DNA from 2 places in the Schaalia sp. 19OD2882 genome. Region 1 is predicted to be linked to the other one. Evidence: riboswitches for the same ligand, from Rfam matches in the RefSeq annotation. Region 1 holds a riboswitch; the other holds the start of a gene.
The links. A riboswitch is a leader RNA that binds a small molecule or an ion and turns the genes downstream of it on or off. The one in region 1 is predicted to bind thiamine pyrophosphate.
Positions count from the first base shown of each region.

Region 2: linked by a shared signal. The riboswitch ahead of I6B53_RS08345 (phosphotransferase enzyme family protein) and the one ahead of I6B53_RS10610 (thiamine ABC transporter substrate binding subunit) in region 1 are both predicted to bind thiamine pyrophosphate.

Region 1 is NZ_CP065521.1:2,462,269-2,469,459, reverse strand. It holds gene I6B53_RS10620 (helix-turn-helix domain-containing protein) at 2-439, shown strand; gene I6B53_RS10615 (PIN domain-containing protein) at 446-1,081, shown strand; TPP riboswitch at 1,346-1,448, shown strand; gene I6B53_RS10610 (thiamine ABC transporter substrate binding subunit) at 1,492-2,604, shown strand; gene I6B53_RS10605 (iron ABC transporter permease) at 2,645-4,369, shown strand; gene I6B53_RS10600 (ABC transporter ATP-binding protein) at 4,366-5,448, shown strand; gene I6B53_RS10595 (hypothetical protein) at 5,445-6,272, shown strand; gene I6B53_RS10590 (L-lactate permease) at 6,397-7,191, shown strand, end outside.
Region 2 is NZ_CP065521.1:1,893,993-1,901,183, forward strand. It holds gene I6B53_RS08335 (ATP-binding cassette domain-containing protein) at 1-1,259, opposite strand, end outside; gene I6B53_RS08340 (ABC transporter substrate-binding protein) at 1,280-2,338, opposite strand; gene I6B53_RS08345 (phosphotransferase enzyme family protein) at 2,335-3,528, opposite strand; TPP riboswitch at 3,563-3,671, opposite strand; gene I6B53_RS08350 (3-isopropylmalate dehydrogenase) at 3,714-4,772, opposite strand; gene ilvC (ketol-acid reductoisomerase) at 4,910-5,935, opposite strand; gene ilvN (acetolactate synthase small subunit) at 5,938-6,450, opposite strand; gene I6B53_RS08365 (acetolactate synthase large subunit) at 6,453-7,191, opposite strand, start outside.

The DNA of each region.
Region 1 (7,191 bases):
AGTGCTCGACCAGGAATTCGTCACCGAGAAGCAGCATGCAAGTGCGCTTTCGATCGAGCCGGAGCTGCTTCGTCCAGAGAGGCAGCATCAGGTCCGTCTGCACCTGAGTGCGGATGACGGTACCAGCATCGATCTGCCCGATGAACTCGTCGGCGTGGTCCTGTCTGCTCTGCGAGTGGTCCGGGACGGGGGCGGGTTCTCCATCGCTTCGATGCCGGAAGAGCTCACCACCAGTGCTGCGGCCCATGTGCTCGGCATCTCGCGTCCCACTTTGATGAAACGTGTACGTGAGGGGGCCATTGCCTCCCACAAGGTGGGAACGCACACTCGCTTCAAGGCCAGTGACATTCTGGAGTTGCGTGCGCGCCAACGTGCTGCTCAGCGGCGCGCAGTTTTGGAAATGATGGAGCTTGAAACCGACATCGAGGACTTCAGCTGAGGGCCCATGAACGGCTATGGGCACGTCGTCCTGGTTGACGCGAATATTTGGTTCTCGCGGACCCTTCGTGACTGGGTCTGTCTTCTGGCGACTGATCCGCGCTCATCCCTTTTTACAGTTTTGTGGACGGACGACATCTTGGCGGAGGTGCTGTCTAACCTGCGCAAGAAGAATCCCAACTGGAATGGCGGCCAGATCTCGGACATTTCTGAAAAAATCAAGGAGTCGTTCCCGAACGGGCAGGTGAGAGACTTCCGGCCGACCGACAATCCGGCAGATCTCTTCGACGGACATGTCATCGGAGCCGCCATTGCTGGAGATGCTGACATCTTGTTGACAAATGATGGCAAGGGTTTCAGCGAGGAACACGACTTTAGGTTCGAAGTCATGAATGTGGATGACTTCCTCATGTTGGTTGCTCACTCCTCGCGCAACCTCATTGTCCGGACAGCTCTGAGAACCGCCATTCACTTCCACAAGCGAGGGGTGCCGTACTTGGAGGCCGAGCGTTTGAAGTCAGCGGGCGCCCCCAAGTTCGCACGGTTCGTGGCTGAGCTTCGTGTCTGCGAAATGTCGCTCGAGAAGGCAGAACATATGCTGGCGCGCCTTGAGAGGCCTGTGGATCGGTTGGCGGATCGCTGACGACATCGGTCAGGATCCGCAAACTGAAACATGATTCACGTGTGGCGCGACGCAAGGAGAAGGCCAATGCATAAGGAGCTGCACAGTGTGGGTCTGATCCTCGTGGTCGGAGGACTGGCGCTGGGCCCCGTCCTGCAGGTTCGCACCCCGTGATCCTCTGACTCCCGCAACCGGGTCGCCCGGGAAGCACCGGCCACGTTCAGCCGGCCCGCCTCACCCCCGAACTCCGAAGCGGGTGCCTCTGGCGGCGGTGCTAGACTCGGCGACGCAAGACAGGGGAGCCCCCTCACGGGAGCTGAGAGTGCGATCGCAGACCCTCGAACCTGATCCGGACAATACCGGCGTAGGAAGTCACTTCTCTCGGGCAATGCGCGCCCGTTCCCCTCCCGCACCACGAGGAGGAAACCCACATGACCACCACCCTCTCCCTTGCGCGACTCGGCGCTCTGGCGGCCACGTCGGCGCTGATGCTCGGCTTGGTCGCCTGCTCGGGCGGCGCAAGCACCCAGAGCGGCCACTCCGCGACTGCCGGCCAGTCCGGCGACGCCATGGCCTCCGGCGCGTCGGCCGGAGCCGACAGCGCAATCACCGTCCTGTCCCACGACTCCTTCGAGTTCCCGCAGGAACTGCTCGACCGCTTCCAGAAGGACACGGGCATCAAGGTGACCATCCAGGCCGTCGGTGACGGAGGCACGCTGGCCAACCAACTGGTCCTGACCAAGGACGCCCCGCAGGGCGACGCCGTCTACGGGGTGGACAACACCGTCTCCTACCGCCTTGCGGGCAAGGGCGTCATCAAGGATGCGGGCATCACCTCCCCCGACAAGGCCCTGGACTTCGCCGGCGAGCCCGGCCTGGTGCCCATCAACCAGGGCGACGTCTGCGTCAACTTCGACAAGAAGTGGTTCACCGACAAGAAGCTCACGCCCCCCGCCACCTTGGAGGACCTGACCAAAGCCGAGTACAAGGACCTGCTGGTCGCCATGAACCCGGCAACCTCCACCCCCGGCATGGCCTTCATGCTGGCCACCATCAACCACTTCGGCGAGGACGGCTGGACCGGATACTGGAAGTCCCTCAAGGACAACGGCCTCAAGGTCTCCGAAGGCTGGTCGGATGCGTTCAACGTCGACTACTCCGCAGGTGAAGGCAAGGGCCCGCGCCCGATGATGGTCTCCTACGGCTCCTCGCCCGCGTACTCGGTCACCGAGGACGGCAAGGACACCACGACCGCCTCCCTGCCGGCCACCTGCTACCGCCAAGTCGAGTACGCAGGCGTGCTGGAGGGCAGCGAGAACGCCGACGCCGCCAAGAAGTTCATCGAGTTCCTGCTGACCCCCGAGGTCCAGGCGACCATCTCCGAAATCACCTACACCTTCCCCGCCAACCCCGGGGCCAAGGCGCCCCAGACGCTGACAACCTTCGGCCCACTGTCCGACCAGCCCGTCATCATCCCCGCCGACAAGGTCGCCTCCAACGCCGAACAGTGGCTGAAGACCTGGCAGTCCACGGTCATCGGCTGAACGTGTCGCCCAGCCGTCCCGCCCTCGTCCCCGGGCGCCCATGAGCGCCGCCGCACAGGACCCGGTCGTCCCAGCGGTGGGCGGCGTCACCTCCCGAGTCGCAGTGGGGACGAGGGCGGGACTGCGTCTGCTCGCCTGGGCGCCGGCGGTCCTGGTGCCGCTGGTCTTCCTCGGCTTCTTCTTTGCCTGGCCTGCGGCGACACTGGTGGCTCGCGGATTCGTCGGCGAGGACGGGGCCTTGGACACGGGCGCCTTCCACGAGGTTTTCACCAGGGCCCGCACATGGCGCATCATCGGCCTGACACTGGGCATGGCGGCCGCGGCCACCACCGTGTCCGTGCTGCTGGGGGTCCCCGGCGCACACGTCCTGTACAGGTGTCGCTTCCCGGGCCGCTCCGTGGCCAGGGCGGCCGTGGCCGTGCCCTTCGTCCTGCCGACAGTTGTGGTCGGCGTCGCCTTCCGTTCCCTGTTGGTGCCCGGAGGCTGGCTGGAGGACCTGCACCTGGACGGAACCGTGTGGGCGGTGCTGGCGGCCATGGTCTTCTTCAACTACTCGCTGGTGGTGCGCGGGGTCGGATCGGTGTGGTCGCGCCTGGATCCGCGCATGGTCCAGGCTGCGCGGGCACTGGGGGCCACGCCCACCCGCGCATTCCTCACCGTCACCCTGCCGGCACTGCTGCCGGCGATTGCCTCGGCGGCCTCGGTGGTCTTCCTGTTCTGTGCGACCGCCTTCGGCATCGTGTTGATCCTGGGCGGGGTGGAGCTGGCCACCATCGAATCGGAGATCTACCTGTTGACCACCGCCTACCTGGACCTTCGGGGGGCCGCTGTGCTCTCCGTGGTCCAGGTGCTGGTGATCGCCGCGGCCCTGTGGGCGGCCGGGCAGGCCAGAAGGCGCTCCGAACGCGCCCTCGCTCTGCGCTCCGATGCCGTCGAGCACCCGTTGGGGGCGGCGGACGCCCCGGCCGCAGCGCTCACGGCGTTGGTCGTGTTCGGCCTGCTGGCCGCCCCGTTGGCACAACTCCTGTGGCGCTCCTTCCACCGCAAGGGACAGTTCACACTGGCCAACTGGGCGGGCTTGGCCGATGCGCACCTGTCGCGCGCCATTCGCGTCAGCGCGCTGGAGGCCGCGTGGAACTCGATGGTCGTGGCCACGCAGGCCGCAGCCATCGCCCTCATCGTCGGAACCCTGGTGGCGCTGGTCGTCACCCGCCCCACGCGCACGCCACGTGCACGCCGGGCACTGGCCGTCCTGGACTCGGTGTTCATGCTGCCCCTGGGGGTCAGCGCGGTGACCGTCGGATTCGGGTTCCTCATCACCTTGAACGCTCCTCCGCTGGACATGCGCGGCAGCGCCCTGCTGGTGCCCGTCGCACAGGCGGTCGTCGCAGTGCCCCTGGTGGTGCGCATGGTCGCCCCGGTCCTTCGGGCAATCGACCCGCGCCAACGTGAGGCCGCCGCCACCTTGGGGGCCGGTCCCTTGCGCGTGATTGCCACCATTGACGGCGCACACCTGGTTCGAGCCGGCGCGGTGGCCATCGGTTTCGCCTTCGCGACCTCGCTGGGGGAGTTCGGGGCGACCTCGTTCCTGTCGCGCCCGGACGCCCCCACCCTGCCGGTGATGATCTACCGGCTGGTCTCACGCCCGGACGCCGCCGAGCAGGGAGTGGCAGTGGCCGCCTCCGTGCTGCTGGCGCTGATCGCGGCCACACTCATGGTCCTGGTCGAAAAGGGCCGCCCCTCCACCGCGGGAGAGTTCCAATGACACCTGTTCTCGGCCTGTCCGTGCGAGATTTGGTCGTGCGCTACGGGCACACGAGGGCCGTCGACCATGTCGACCTGGACATCGAGCCCGGCGAAGTCCTGGCGCTTCTGGGCCCGTCCGGCTCAGGCAAGTCCTCCCTGCTGCGTGCCGTGGCGGGTTTGGAACCCGTGGCCCAGGGCACCATCGCCTGGGAGGGGCGTGACGTGGGCGCGGTGCCCGTGCACCGCCGCGGCTTCGGCCTCATGTTCCAGGACGGGCAGCTCTTCGCCCACCGTGACGTCGCCGGCAATGTCGCCTATGGCCTGCGTCACCTCTCGCCCGCCGAGCGCACCCGCCGAGTCGCGGACACCCTGGACCTGGTCGGAATGGGCGAGTACGCCCGCCGCGCTGTCACCTCCCTGTCGGGCGGGCAGGCCCAACGCGTGGCCCTGGCGCGCTCGCTGGCGCCGCAACCGGCGCTGCTGCTGCTGGACGAGCCGCTGTCCGCCCTGGACCGTTCATTGCGCGAACGCCTGTCCGGAGAGATCCGCGCGATCCTGCGCACCACGGGCTCCACCTGCATCTACGTCACCCACGACCAGGACGAGGCCTTCGCCGTTGCCGACCGGGTCGGTGTCATGGTGGACGGTCGGTTGGTGGCGCTGGCGCGGCCCGGGGACCTGTGGGCGGACCCGGGGCTCAGGGAAGTCGCCGAATTCCTCGGCCACGGGCCCTTCCTCCCCGCCACTTCCGTCGGGGACTCGGAGGGGTCCAAGGGGCCCCGGTGGCGGGCGGTGACTCCCGGCGCGCTCACCGTCGTCGGCGTCGAGGCCAGTCCTGCGCCGTCCACGGGCGAGGGCGCCTTGGCCCCTGAGGCGGTTGCTGCCGGTGGCCGGATCGAATTGCTGGCCGAAGTGCGCGACGCCCGCGCAGCGCGTGGGCGCACAGAAGTCGAAGTGCTGGTGGCGGGCCAGGTCGCCGATGCCCACATCCCCCAGGGCCCCGCCGTGCGCGTCGATGCGGATTCGCTGATCGGCGGATGGGTGCGCCTGGCCCTGGACCTCGATGCATGCCCCTTCGTCACCGGCGGGCACCAGTGACCCTGACTCTCACTTTCGACGCTGACAAGCGCATTCCCCCGTGGCTTCTCACTCGCGTCCGCTCCGCGCTGCTCCACGGACACGGCGGCGGCCGGTGGCGGGCCGGGATCGTCCTGGTCGACGGCCCGTCCGGCTCCGGCAAGACCACGCTCACCCGCGCGCTGCTCGAAGGACTGCGTACCAGCGGCATCAGGATCGGCGTCCACCTGGACGCGGGGCACATGATCGCCGAACTCCGCGTCCGCCCGCGCGCCCCACAGGTCCAGGTGCTTCGTCCCGACCTGTTCTACCCCGGCTGGCTGGGCATGCAGGCGGGCACCGCGGCAGTGGAAGCCCTGCTCACAGGGATTCCCGCTGTCGACGTGGGCGCGGGAGTGCTCGGTTCGGGCCCGCTCACGGTCAACGCGCGGTCGGACACTTCCGCGACCGGGCCGGGCGCACCTGCGAAGGCGACCGGTGAGGCACCACCAGTACCCGCAAAGACCCGGGCAATGGCCCTCGGTCACGGCCAGAAGCGGCCCGGGCGCACAGGCCATCGAGTCTGGGACTGGCACCACTCACGAGCGGGCGGCGCCGTCCTGCTGGACCCCACCCGCCCCGTCCTCGTCGAAGGATGCGGGTGCCTGACGCCACGAACCTCCGCCGTGGCCGACCTGGCCGTGTGGGTCGAGGCCGCCAAAGGACACGATGAACGCCGAACCCGCGCCCTGGCGCGCGACGGCCAGGTCTTCGACCCGTGGTGGCAGACCTGGGCCGAACAGGACCGTGCGCACCTGGTGCGCCACAGGCCGGACCTGCTGGCCGACATCCGTGTGCTCACCTGAGTCGTACACGACCCGCGGGCGGAGGCGCCCTTCGTCCGGTTCTCGAAGGACTAGACTCTGACAAGACGCCAAGGAAGGCGCCCTACGGGAAGCGACAACGCACCACCGACCCGAGGAGGCCACAGTGACCGCCCCATTGCTGCTGCAGAGCGCTTTCACACCCTCGACCACTGCGGTTGCGGGCTCACTGCCACTCAGTGCCCTGCTCGCACTGGTACCGTTGGTGCTCTTCTTCGTCATGCTCGGCGTGTTCAAGGTCGCCACCCACTGGTGCGCATTGGTGTCGCTGGCGGTCGCCGTGGCCGTGGCGGTCTTCGGATTCCACATGCCCGTGGCCCTGTCCGTGCTCTCGGCCACGCAGGGCGGTACCTTCGGCCTGCTGGTCATTTCCTACATCGTGGTCATGGCCGTGTGGCTGTACGACCTGACCGAGGCCAGCGGCCGCGGCCAGGACGTGCGCACCGTGTTCTCACTGGTCGGCAAGGGCGACGTGCGCGTCCAGGCGCTGCTGGTCGCCTTTGCCTTCTGCGGCCTCATGGAAGGCCTTGCCGGTTTCGGCGCCCCTGTGGCCATCACCTGCGCCATGCTGTTGGCACTGGGCCTTCCCCCAGTCAAGGCCGCCCTCGCCACCATGGTCGGCAACTCCCTCAATGTCGGCTTCGGCGCCATGGCCATCCCCATGACCGCCACGGCCAAGATTGGCGGCATGGAGGAATCCGCGGCCCTGGTCGCCCAGACCGGCGCACGCATCACCCCCCTGTTCCTGGTCGTCGTCCCATTCCTGCTGCTCGCGATGCTCGACGGAGTCCGGGGACTTCGCCAACTGTGGCCGGTCGCCCTGGTCGCAGGCCTTGGCATGGGCGGTGGGCACCTGGTCACCGCGCACTTCCTGTCCTACGAACTGACGGCGGTTGTCGCC
Region 2 (7,191 bases), 570 kb from region 1:
AGGACGGTTCGTACCAGGGCCGCCCGGGCCCTCATCCCTCCCGAGAGTTGCGAGGGGGCGCTGGCGGCGAAGTCCTCCAGGTCCACGTCGCTCAGGCTGTCCAGGGCGGCACGGCGCGCCGCCACCGGGTCCGCCCCCTGCAGGCGCCGGGCCAGGGCGACATTGTCGGCCACGTCCAACCATGGCAGCAGGGAGTCCCCCTGCGGCATCCACGCGATGAGATCCCTGAGATTGCGCCGCAGCTGCCCATCGACCTCGATGCGTGCGCTGTCGGCCACCTCAAGGCCGGCGAGGATCCGCAGAATCGTCGACTTGCCGCATCCGGAGGGGCCGACCAGGGCAATGACGGAGCCCGCCTCCAGATCCAGGTCGACCTGGCAGATCGCCGGGACGGGGCCGCCTTGCCCCCGGAAGGTCTTTCCCAGCCCCCGGACCGTCACCGATGGGCCGGGCCGCACCGGTGGCCTCACCTGGGACTCCCTCGGCCCCGACGCCGATACCACCCGCGCCAAGGCCCTGCGCCTGCCCGACAACCGCGGTCTCGGACGCACGGCCTCCTCCACCAGGACGACCACACCGACCAGGACCACGGTGAGCAGGGTGAGGGCTGCTGCGCCGACGAACACGAGGTCCGTGCGAAATGAGGACTGGGCGGACAGGATGTAGATGCCCAGCCCGTCCCGGGCACCCATGAACTCGGCGGTCGCCGCGGTGGCCAAGGCGTAGGTCGCCGAGATCCGCACCCCGGAGAAGAAGCGCTCGCACGCCCAGGGCAGGCGCACCTGCGCCAGCACCCACGCCCGGCCGGCCCCCAGGGCGCGCACCACCTCCACATGGGAGCGGGGCACCAGATCCAGACCTCTGAGGAAAGGAAGGACCACCGGGAAGGCGGAGAAGACGGCGACCACGAGGATCTTCGAGCTCACGCCGAATCCGAACCAGATGACCATGAGGGGCGCGACCGCGATGAGGGGGACCGCCTGGGAGACGACCAGCAGCGGATGGACCCCTGCTCCCAGACTCGGACACAGGTGCAGTGCCAGGGCGAGGAGGGCCCCCACGGCAATGCCCAGCAACAGCCCGCTCACTCCCTCGACCACGGTGGTCATGCTGGCGCGGCCGAGGTTCACCCAGTCCCCCACGGCGCCCTCGACGATGCTCGACGGGGCAGGAAGGATCCTCGCGGGGACGTCGCCCACACGCACGATCCCCTCCCAGGCTCCCAGGAGCACCGGACCCGCCGACGCGGCGACGAGCACGCGCGGACGCCACCGAGATCTCACTCTAGGTACTCGTTCGTCACGAGGTCGTCCACCTTCGGCGCCACTGTCACGGGGGCTCCCGTGGAGTCGACCAAGTAGCCCTTGTCGACGAGGTGGTCGAGGTAGGCCTGCCAGGCATCACGGTCGCAGCGCCCCACCCGCCCGTCCTCGTCGGGCCAGTACTCGGTGGACAGAAGCTGCTGGGAACACCGGGCCAATTCGGGGTCGATCTTGGCCTGCGGGTTGGCGGCGACGAGCACGTCGGCCGTGCCCGCCGGGTCCTTGACGGCGTCCTCGTACCCCCGGCGGGTGGCGCGCAGGAACCTTCGGGCCACCTGGCTGTGGTCCGCCAGGTAGGTGCGGGTCGAGGCGATCCCGACCTCGGAGGGCACCAGGGGCACGCCGAAGTCCGCCGGGCGGAAGAATCGCAGGGGTGTGCCGCGCAGGTCGGCCTCGATCCCCTCCCAAGTGACCAGGCCCTGCGCGAAGTCGGCGGTGCCGGAGTGGACGGCCTCGTAGGCGCTGGTGCCCAGCATCACCTGGTCGAAGGTGCCCGTGCCACCGTCGGCGCGGATCATCTCGCGGACGGAGCCGACCAGTTCGGAGGAGCCCCAGGAGGCGAAGGTCCTGCCATCCAGGTCCTTGGGTGAGGAGATCGACGGATTGTCGGCCTTGACGGCGATCGCCACGGCGGGTTTGCGCATGAGGGTCAGGACCATCTGGACGTCCTGGCCGTTGACATTGGCCTGCGTGGTCCACGGCGCACCGGAGAAGCCGAAGTCGGCGCCGCCGGTGGCCAGGACGGCTTCGACCCCCGCCTTGTTGAAGGGCAGGATCTCGACCTCCAGGTTCTCCTGCCGGTAGTAGCCGCGTTCCTGGGCGACGAAGACTCCCGTGTGGTTGGTGTTCGGTGTCCAGTCCAGGACGATCCTCACCTTCGCAGGCTCGGCGCTCCGGGCCCCGGAGGCGTCGGGGGTCACGGGCGCCCCGGCGGTGCAGGATCCGAGGAGTCCTGTGAGCAGCGCGGGCAGGAGCGCCAGGGCGGCCAACGGTGTCAGGCGGCGCGTACGGGTCATCGGTGGTCTCTCCTTTCGGGCGATGCGGGCCCCTCGGGCAGGTCGCACATCAGAGTGCCGAGCCAGGCGGTGAACTGCCGGCCCTGGGGGCACGTGAACCAGGTGGTGTGCGCGCCGAGGAACACGTCGAGGGCCCAGCGTGCCGAGGCCTCGTTGCCGAGGACCCCCCACTGGTACTCGATGACATTGAGGGCGAACTCGGACTGGACGACGGGCATGATGGCCGGCAGGGCGGCGCGCTCGGCCGGGTCCAGTGGGCGCACCTCGTGCCAGCCGCGCACGAGAGCCTCGGCGATGTCACGACGCACGGCATCAGTGCGCCCGTTCATGATCTCCAGCCATTCGAAGGCGTTGCGTTCGACCATGACCGCCAGGTCCAGGACGGCGACATTGCGGTCGGCCAGGCCGAAGTCGACGAGGTCGCACACCCCGTCCTCGTCCCAGAAGGCGTTGGAGACGTGCAGGTCTCCGTGGGTCCATTGGGTGGGCATGTCGGCCAGGTGACCGTTCAGGCGGGCAGCCGCCTCGAAGTGGGGAGCCATCACCGAGTCGACGTCCGCGCCGAGGAGCTCGAACACCTCGGTGACCGCGCGGTGGCGGCCGAGCCATTCGTGGACGCGGCCGCGCGGGTCCGCGTCGGCCAACAGGTCCAGGCGGCTCTGGTAGATGGCGTCGGCCTGGCGCGGCTGATCGAAGGAGGCCGAAGCCAGGGCCATCTCCGCTCCCGCCCTGCCCAGGGCGTGGGCGTCCGCGGTGCTCCGGGGAGGCTGCCAGGAGTGGGTCAGGCGGTAGCGGTCCTCGCCGCGGGCGGCCCCGCACACCTCCCAGATTCCGTCCTCGCAGGTCATGGCGGTCCTACCGGATGAGAAGGGGAGGAAGCGCGGGGTGGGTACACCGTGGTCGGCCAGGTGGGCGACAAAGCGGTGGGTGGCTTCCAGGTGTGCGGGGCGCACGCTGGCGTGGCCGTAGCGTTTGAGGAAGAGGGGACCGGCGTCGGTGTCGACCAAGGAGGCGGCGGCCATGGGCCGCGAGGAGACGGTGAGGACCCGTGTGGCGCGCACCGGGCTGGCGAGTGCCCCCAGGACGGCCCCTGCGGCCTCACGGGTGATGACCGGCCACACGGGATCGACCACGCTCATCTGCGGGTCGTCGCCGGGAAGGCGGTCGGGAAGCCGACTGCTGGTGTCCATGTCCCCTCCGAGGTCGCGTGCGAGCACGGACACCCGTGGGGGTGGACTTGCGTCCCTTCGCTGGCATGACCCAGATCAGGTTCACCGGTCGGAGGCTCGACCTCCCTCTCAGCCCTTGGATGAGGGCTCCCGTGCAATGTCCTTCAACGATAGGCGCAGTGTGCGCCGGGAGACAACCCCGCCCGTCAGTGGACCAGGGCGGCGATCGCGTCGCCGATCTGACTGGTCGAACGCACCAAGGGCGCTCCTGCCGCAGCCGCAGTCGCCCGGGCCGCCATGTCCGCCTCGATGGCGGCTTCGATGCGGCGGGCAGGGGCCGCGTGTCCGAGATGGTCGAGCATGAGGGCCACCGAGCTGATGGTGGCCGTCGGGTCGGCCTTGCCCTGCCCCGCAATGTCGGGGGCGGAGCCGTGGACGGGTTCGAACATCGAGGGGAAGACGCCATCGGGGTTGATGTTTCCGGAGGCCGCCAGACCGATGCCGCCGGTGACGGCCCCGGCCTCGTCGGTGAGGATGTCACCGAAGAGGTTGTCGGTGACGATGACGTCGAAACGCTGGGGGTCGGTCACCAGGTGGATGGTGGCGGCGTCCACGTGACAGTAGTCGACGCTGACCTGGGGGTAGTGGGCGGCCACCGCCTCGACGGTGCGGCGCCACAGGTGTCCGGCGTGGACCAGAACATTGTGCTTGTGGACCAGGGTCAGGTGCTTGGCGGGGCGCGAGGCGGCCTTGGCGAAGGCGTAGCGGACCACGCGTTCCACGCCGTGAGCGGTGTTGACGGAGACTTCGGTGGCGATCTCGTGGGGGGTGCCGACCCTCACGGCTCCCCCGTTGCCGCAGTACAGGCCTTCGGTGCCTTCGCGTACGACGACGAAGTCGATGTCGCCCGGGTTGGCCAGGGGGCTGGGCACGCCCTCGTGGTACTTCGAGGGGCGCAGGTTGACGTAGTGGTCGAGGGCGAAGCGGAGCCTGAGCAGCAGCCCGCGCTCCAGCACACCGGAGGGCACGCTGGGGTCTCCGACGGCTCCGAGGAGGATCGCGTCGTGACCCTTGATGGCCTCCAGGTCCGCGTCGGTCAGGGTCTCGCCGGTGCGGTGCCAGCGATCGGCGCCCAAGTCGTAGTGGGTGGTGGTGAACTCCACTCCGGTGCCGGCCAGTGCCGCAGCCAGGACCTTCAGTCCCTCGGGCACGACCTCCTTGCCAATGCCGTCGCCGGGAATCACTGCCAGATCAAGAATCGTCATGGCAGCATTCAACCCGCCGCCCGGCGCCCCCTTCCGGAGCGTCCACCCGTTGGTCCGAGGAGGTCGGCGCCGACTCCGAAGGGCCCGCATCCGGCGGTGGGATCCACCGGACGCGGGCCCCGGGCCTTCAGTGGGGGTCAGCGGGCGGCCGAGCCCTCCGTGTAGTCGGCGTCAACCTGGGCCCAACCGAATTTGGCGCGCAGCTCACGGCCGGTGGCCTCGATCGGGTGGCCCTCGCCCTGGGCGCGCAGCGCCTTGAACTCCAGGCCGCCGTTGTCCTGGTCGGCGATGAAGCGGCGGGCGAAGGTGCCGTCCTGGATGTCCGCAAGGACCTCCTTCATGGCTTCCTTGACCTGCGGGCCGATGACGCGAGGGCCGGAGACGTAGTCGCCGTACTCGGCGGTGTCCGAGATCGACCAGCGCTGCTTGGAGATCCCGCCCTCGTTGATGAGGTCGACAATGAGTTTGAGCTCGTGGAGGACCTCGAAGTAGGCCATCTCCGGCTGGTAGCCCGCCTCGACCAGGGTCTCGAAGCCGTACTGGATGAGGCGCGAGACGCCACCGCACAGGACGGCCTGCTCGCCGAAGAGGTCCGTCTCGGTCTCCTCGGTGAAGGTGGTCTTGATGACGCCGGCGCGAGTGGCGCCGATGGCCTTGGCGTAGGACAGGGCCAGCTCCCAGGCCTGTCCGGAGGCGTCCTGCTCGACGCAGACCAGGGCCGGCACCCCCTTGCCCTCGACGTACTGGCGGCGCACCGTGTGGCCCGGGCCCTTGGGGGCGACCATGCACACGTCGTGTCCGGCCTCGGGGGCGATGTAGCCGAAGCGGACGTTGAAACCGTGGGCGAAGAACAGGGCGGCGCCGTCCTTCAGGTTGGGAGCGATCTGCTCGGCGTAGACGTGACGCTGGGCCTGGTCGGGGGTCAGGATCATGATGACGTCGGCGCCCTCGACGGCCTCGGGGATGTCCTTGACGGCCAGGCCCGCGCCTTCGGCCTTCTCCCACGAGGACGATCCCGGGCGCAGTCCGACGACGACGTCCACTCCGGAGTCCTTGAGGTTGAGGGCGTGCGCGTGTCCCTGGGAGCCGTAGCCGATGACGGCGACCTTCTTGGACTGGATGATCGACAGGTCGGCGCCGTCGTCGTAGATGATCTCTGCCATGGTCATTTCTCCTTCAGTTGATCCGTGATCGAACGCGACCCGCGGCCGATCGCCACGGCGCCCGACTGGACGATTTCCTTGATTCCGTAGGGTTCGAGGGCGCGCAGCAGCGCCTCGAGCTTGGGCAGCGAGCCGATGGACTCAATGACGACCGTGTCCGGTTGGACGTCGACGACGTGGGCACGGAACAGGTCGACGACCTGCAGGACGCCGGTGCGGCGCGACTGGTCGGCCTGGACCTTGAGCATGAGCAGGCGACGCTCGACCTTCGCCTCCTCCTCCAATTCGACGACCTTGAGGACGTTGACCAGCTTGTTCAGCTGTTTGGTGACCTGCTCGAAGGGGGTGTCCTCGGCGGAGACGATGATCGTCATGCGTGAAACGGACTCGACCTCGGTCTCACCCACGGTGAGGGACTTGATGTTGAACGCGCGCCGGGCGAACAGGGAGGCGACCCGCATGAGGACACCCGGTTTGTTCTCCACCAGGACGGACAGCGTGTGGAACTGTGCCATTGTCAGTCCTCCACTTCCCAGTCGGGCGCCATGCCCTGGGCATAGCGGATCTCGTCATTGGACACTCCTGCCGCGACCATCGGCCACACCATCGCATCCTTGGAGACGCGGAAGTCGATGAGGACCGGGCGGTCGTTGATCGACATGGCCCACTCGATGGCCTCGTCGACCTCGTCGATGCTGCGCACGGTCCGCGCCGCCGCACCGTAGGCGGTGGCCAGCATCTCGAAGTTGGGGACCTGGTCCCCCTCGACGGGGTTCAGCGTGGTGTTCGAGTAGCGCTGCCCGTAGAACAGTGACTGCCACTGGCGCACCATGCCCAGCACTGAGTTGTTGATGAGGCACACCTTGATGGGGATGCCGTTGACGGTGCAGGTGGCCAACTCCTGGTTGGTCATCTGGAAGGACCCGTCACCGTCGATGGCCCACACCACCTGGTCCGGGGCTCCCACCCGGGCACCCATGGCCGCAGGGATCGCGAAGCCCATGGTTCCCAGCCCGCACGAGGACAGGAAGTGGCGGGGGTGTTCGCAGCCGATGAACTGGGCGGCCCACATCTGGTGCTGTCCGACACCGGTGACGTAGATGGCGTCGGGGCCGGCGATGCGCGACAGTCGGGTGAGCACGTCCTGCGGGGCCATCATGGAGTCGCTGGGCTGGGCCCACCCCATCGGGTACTTCCTGCGCAGGCGGTCCAGGTAGCGCCACCAGCCGGACAGGTCGGCCTTGCCCGTTTCGGCC